One region of the Bartonella krasnovii genome, then DNA from elsewhere that is predicted to be linked to it. Evidence: predicted binding sites of a transcription regulator. Region 1 holds the regulator's gene; the other holds the start of a gene.

Evidence for each region. The regulator LexA, encoded in region 1, represses DNA repair genes until DNA is damaged. The targets are predictions, from matches to a motif close to TGTTCNNNNTGTGTTCNG.
Region 2: recA (recombinase RecA) is a predicted target of LexA. The motif match lies at 1,884-1,901, and genes of this name have one in related genera.

Annotation. Positions count from the first base shown of each region.
Region 1 covers NZ_CP031844.2:999,967-1,003,295, reverse strand. The annotation lists gene rimO (30S ribosomal protein S12 methylthiotransferase RimO) at 1-633, opposite strand, end outside; gene lexA (transcriptional repressor LexA) at 1,082-1,795, opposite strand; tRNA gene D1092_RS04245 (tRNA-Lys) at 2,938-3,013, shown strand.
Region 2 covers NZ_CP031844.2:1,180,078-1,183,406, forward strand. The annotation lists gene alaS (alanine--tRNA ligase) at 1-492, opposite strand, end outside; gene recA (recombinase RecA) at 702-1,745, opposite strand; gene D1092_RS05110 (hypothetical protein) at 2,160-2,360, opposite strand; gene D1092_RS05115 (replication-associated recombination protein A) at 2,598-3,329, opposite strand, start outside.

The DNA of each region.
Region 1 (3,329 bases):
TTTGATTGTGCGATCTTTCCAAGAATTTTCGAGATATTTAAGATCAATACCATAAGCACTCGTATCTTGTGAAATAACCAAAAGTTCTTTTACACCTGCTTGTACAAGTTGTTCAGCTTCTCGAAGAACATCACTGATGGGACGTGAAGTGAGATCACCACGTAGTGTAGGGATGATACAAAAACTACAGCTGTTAGAGCATCCTTCAGAAATTTTTAAGTAGGCGTAATGACGAGGTGTTAAACGAATACCTTGGGAAGGAACTAAATCAAGAAAAGGATCATGAACAGGGGGGATTGCTGTATGAACAGCTTGTATAACACTTTCATAAGCTTGTGGTCCTGTAATGGCCAATACGTTAGGGTATTCTTGGCGAATAACCTCAGGATCAGCACCAAGACACCCTGTTACAATGACTTTTCCATTTTTTTTGAGAGCTTCATCAATATTGGCTAATGATTCTTTTCTGGCAGAGTCAAGAAAACCACAGGTATTCACAATAACGACATCAGCTCCTTGATGTTGACGCGAAATTTCATACCCTTCAGAGCGAAGACTTGTAATAATTCGCTCAGAATCTACAAGTGCTTTTGGACATCCGAGAGAGACAAAGCTAATACGAGGTGCTACCATGATAATCCTATAATTACTATGAACGATTGCGTTTCACTTTTATTGACTTAAAAAGTAAGAAATGTTCTTTATTTTTATAGATAACAATCTGTTACAAATTTATTTGATTTTTTTCTAGATTATTTTGCGTATACTTACAATTTTATTTTATTACACAGTCAAATGCTGTTTTGAGGACGATGATATAAAACAGACTCCTTCAAAGCATTCAAGCTCTTTTAGAGTACGTGGTGAATATTACTTGTTGAGCCTTGAGTTAAGTGAAAAACATGTGAGAGAAGAAGAGAAATCCACTCGATAAGGAATTTAGATTATTTATCGACAGAATTAGACAAATCCTTTGGTTATAGAAAGAAAGTCAATTACGAGTGGTACAATATCAAAAAATGCTCAGCAGTTTTTTTACTATATTCTATTGCGATATCTATCGCGTATATAGGGGTATTTTTTAATATTTGCGAATAAGTCCGGTAAGTTTACCTTGTATTTCTACACGTTCGGATTTGTATATACGTACTTCGTAGTGAGGATTAGCGGCTTCTAATGCAATAGAGGTTCCTTTACGTCGATAACGTTTTAATGTTGCCTCTTTTTTATCAATAAATGCGATAATAATTTCACCTGATATTGCTGTGTTTTGACGTTTCACGATAATCGTATCTTTATCAAGGATACCAGCTTCCACCATAGAATTATCTTTAACTTCTAATGCATAGTGCTCACCTGTATTAACCATATCGTGTGGAAGAGAAAGTGTGCTTGTTTGTTGCTGTATAGCAGAGGCGGGTACACTCGCAGAAATACGTCCCATAATAGGGATTGTGATATTTTTTTTTTCTTCTTCCTCAAAACTCTCAAGATTAGCCAAGTTTTTTGATATGTTTCTTTTATTTTTTTCTATCATACTGGGAGAAAGCTTACGTGCTAAAGAAAGGCTAAATGTTATTTTCTCAGGGAGTCGAATCACCTCTACTGCACGAGCACGATTGGGTAAACGACGTATAAAACCTCGTTGTTCTAAGGCTACAATGAGCTTATAAATGCTAGACTTTGAAGAAAGTTCTAAAGCATTTTTCATTTCTTCAAAAGAAGGGGGAACACCTGTTTCTTTTACATGATTGTGAATAAACAAGAGGAGCTCATATTGTTTACATGTCAGCATTCAATGTTCCAATCAAAAGAATAAAAGAGATTACAGTAAAAAATACGTGTATATATAATAATTCTAAATTTTTTTGCTAAATCAAAATTATTTGCTTTAATTTTTGATCTTATAAGTGAAGTTAATTAGGCAACATGTTTATTTATATACATATTTAATATATGATAAGTGTGAAATTTACTTTAACAAATATATCATAATATTATTTATGTATTATAAAACTATACTAATATTAAATGATATATAAAAAATATTTTATAGCTCTAATTGAATTATTCAACACCCGATTTTATGATTAATGTTATACTTCTATTTTTTATATCTACGTGTTTTATAATTTTCTTATATAAAAAGTTAAATAAAATACATTCTTTCAATAGCGTAACAAATCACTTTATGTATATTTAGAATCATTTTGCACATTGTTTCTGTTTTTTTATTGTTTAGTCAAATTATCTACAGCTACAATAATGAGCACTATTTACAGTCATGTCAGATATTTTCAATAATACTAATTTTTTTTTACGTCTGCTTTATTCTATAAAATAATTGGCTGTCGTTATAGAATCATCATGCCTGAATAAAAGTCACTTCCTCAAAATGTCATTATTGCTCATTCGCATATTTATTAAAATAAGATATCTCTTAATGTGCTCGCTTCCCTCAAGATGATCTTGCAAATAACATAAAATCTATCGGGCAACGCTATCTTTACATCTCAAAAGTTTGCACTACCATACTTATTTTTCCACCCCTCAATATGTTATTTTATAAATCTCATTCATACTTAAAAATTAAAACATAAAGATATAAAGATAATATAGAGTAGGAAGTATTTTTCTGCTCTATCCATGATGTTTAATAGCCATGTTTGGAAGAAAAGGGGGGGATTTTTTTGTAATTTGAGCATTTTAAAACTATGAAATATTTTTATCGTTAGATTATTTTTGTATCGAGATTTCAAAAAGAAGTTCAAAGAGCAACTCTACAATGATGAAGAAAGGAAAAAAACGGAAAATTATTGATAACTAGAAAAAATATTATTATTTTTTCCAAAAAGTGTTGACCAAATGAAAAGTCAACCGTATGTTCCCTTCACTTTCTGCAAACTAGATAGTCTGCAAACTAAATAGCTTGTGTGAGAGCGCGTAGCTCAGCTGGTAGAGCAACTGACTTTTAATCAGTAGGTCCAGGGTTCGAATCCCTGCGCGCTCACCAACTTTGAAGGATATCAAGAGGCTATACAAAAGTTTGAGAATCTTTGTTGCTTTGATTCCCTTTAGTTTTTGTCTGATCTAATTTTTTTCAGAACTTTTTTATTGATTCTATAGCCAATCTTTTTCTATCAGCTATTTTGCTATAGAGTACTCCTCTACCCAAACCAAAAGTGCTTTAAAGCTTATGATATAATTACACCTGCACTGATAGTAAGTGTGGCTACTCGTTTTCGTAATTCATAGGCTGTTTTTAATACCTGCCGCATTACAGGAAATAGTTGGTAAAATCGTCATACTTATTCACAGTTTGTATTTAT
Region 2 (3,329 bases), 180 kb from region 1:
TCCCATCGACCAAAAATTATCTGCTGTCGCAATACGGATAATCTTTTCGTCTGGAAGACCTGAAATTTTACGCCATAACTGTGCCGCAACATCATCACTCTGATAAACAGTTACCAACAATTTATCTTTAGGAAGACAAAACTCCTTTGTTAAAAGATTCCATGATAAAAAAATGGCTTCTTCTTTGAAATAGTCACCAAAAGAAAAATTACCCAGCATCTCAAAAAACGTATGATGGCGTGCTGTATAGCCAACATTGTCAAGATCATTATGCTTTCCCCCCGCACGAACACATTTTTGTGCCGTTGTTGCCTTTTTATAAGAACGCTGTTCAAGTCCAGTAAAAACATTTTTAAACTGTACCATTCCTGCATTTGTAAACATGAGTGTGGGATCATTACGTGGAACAAGGGGGCTAGAAGAAAGAACTTTATGCCCATTACGATAAAAATAATCCAAAAATGTTGAGCGGATATTATTAACACTATTCATATCAATACCTGCAGAATACAGCACCAAACCATAAAAGAAAAATCCCCCCTCATTAAATATCCTCTTTGCCACGCATGGAGTTAATTTAATCAAAGAATAGAATATTTATTTAAAAAAATTGAGAAAAAAATGACTGTATATTTAAAACTCAAACAAATAAAAATAGAAAAACCTTAAATAAAGCACTTAATGCTCAAATAAACATAGCATCAAATTGCTTCATCACTTTCTGTCACATCTTCTCCTGCATTTTCTAACAATTCAATAGCAATCAAACCAGCATTTTGACGCAAAGCTGTTTCGATTTCTGCAGCAATTTCCGGGTGCTGGCGCAAAAACTGCTTCGCATTTTCACGTCCCTGCCCTAAACGTTGAGAATTATAAGAAAACCACGAGCCAGATTTTTCCACAATACCAACTTTGACTCCCAAATCAATCAACTCACCTAATTTGGAAATCCCCTCACCATAAATAATATCAAACTCAACTTGTTTGAAGGGAGGAGCCAATTTATTCTTCACCACTTTAACACGGGTCTGATTACCAACGATCACATCCCGATCTTTAATGGAGCCAATGCGGCGAATATCCAAACGAACAGAAGCATAAAACTTTAAAGCATTCCCACCTGTTGTTGTTTCAGGAGAACCAAACATCACACCAATTTTCATGCGAATTTGATTAATAAAGATCACCATACAGTTAGAGCGGAAAATTGAAGCCGTAAGTTTCCGCAAAGCTTTACTCATTAAGCGTGCTTGCAATCCAGGTAAAGCATCACCCATTTCACCATCAATTTCTGCACGCGGTGTTAAAGCTGCCACAGAATCAATAACAAGCACATCAACAGCACCAGAACGCACCAACGTTTCTGTAATTTCCAACGCCTGCTCACCGGTATCTGGCTGAGAAATAAATAAATTTTCTAAATCAACGCCGAGCTTTCGTGCATAAATAGGATCAAGGGCGTGCTCAGCATCAATAAAAGCACAAATTCCACCAATTTTCTGTGCTTCAGCAATAGCATGAAGAGCCAATGTTGTCTTTCCGGAACTTTCTGGTCCATAAATCTCAACAATCCTCCCTTTCGGTAATCCACCGACACCCAAAGCAATATCCAAGGACAATGAACCCGTTGGAACTGTTTCAATTTCAACAACTTGCTCCTTTTGCCCAAGACGCATAATGGAGCCTTTACCGAAAGAACGTTCAATTTGAGCGAGAGCAGCATCGAGAGCTTTTGTTTTATCCACGATTATATCCTTGACGATTCATAATGATCTAATACTTAAACTGTACATTGTACTTTTAACTTAACTAAAGCTTTAAGTTTAGATTTTCACAGACTATTTTCATCCTTACCCTTACGTTATGCCTATAACATATCATAATCAAAAAAATAAAGAACTGATCTTCCCTATCTTATGACACAACATAAAATCCAAATAAAATAACACTTCTACACGAGAGAAAGTTAACATATTTATCTCTCTCTAGAAAAGAAACAATTTAAATTTCAACATAATGTTTAATCTTTCTGCCTACCCCTTGATTGTCTAAGAGACAAACTCTCCCCTTAATCATACAAAAACGCCTCATTAATCAAAACCACACCCTATTGCATCGAAAAACAAAACACTTTTATGTTGCATATTTACTTACTTGTTTTAAAAAAGCATCTTCCAACGCTCGTTATACCCATTTTGTGGCGGCACTCGTGAAATGGTATAAATCCATTGCTTTATGCTCAGTACCATGATCATTACACCACCACCCACTTTTCCCGCCCCCAATGTTGCGGTAGCTCTCAATACTTGAAACTCTTCATAAGAGTCATTTTTATTTTTTTCTTGTACAGTTTTTATCACACATTAATCCAGCATGTAACATACAAGCGAATGGCTGTGATTGATGAGATTGGAAATGAGAAAATCGTATAGTATCTGGAATTCTCCATTCAACATACAAAGCAGTGGATAATCAATATCTTACTCAATTAAAATCATAAAAATAAAATAGCTTTAAGAGTTGAATGACCTATTTCTTAAAAACAAGGTATAAAAAATAAATCTAAGTTCAATAAAAAACATGTTTTAACTCAAATTTTATGGTTGATTTTTACGTTTTTTTCGCAATTGTTTCCACCATTCAAGACGTTTCACAATTTCACGCTCAAATCCACGCTCAACTGGTTTATAATAACTCTGGCGCCCAAGTTTTTCGGGAAAATATTCTTGTCCAGAGAAAGCATCTGGTTCATCATGGTCATAACAATAACCATCTCCATACCCTTCCTCCTTCATCAATTTCGTTGGTGCATTAAGGATATGTTTAGGAGGTGGTAAAGAACCATTTTTTTGTGCACAACGCAATGCAGCCTTATATGCAAGATATGTCGCGTTTGACTTTGGTGCTGTTGCAACATAAAGACATGCCTGTGCCAAAGCCAATTCTCCTTCTGGTGATCCTAAATAATCATAGGCATCTTTTGCCGCGTTACAAATGACAAGAGCTTGGGGGTCCGCCAAACCAACATCTTCAACAGCCATACGAACCAATCTTCGCCCAATATAGAGAGGATCTTCACCAGCATCCAACATACGTGCTAAATAATAAAGCGCCGCATCAGGATCAGAGCCACGAACAGATTTATGCAACGCTGAAATAAGATTATAGTGTCCATCTCGTCCTTTATCATAAATGGGTGCACGACGCTGAATAACTTTTTGCAACGCATTAGCATCAAGGATTTCTCCCGAGCTCACAACAGACCAAACTTCCTCTGCTAATGTCAATGCTACCCGTGCATCACCATCAGACATCCCTATCAAAACATC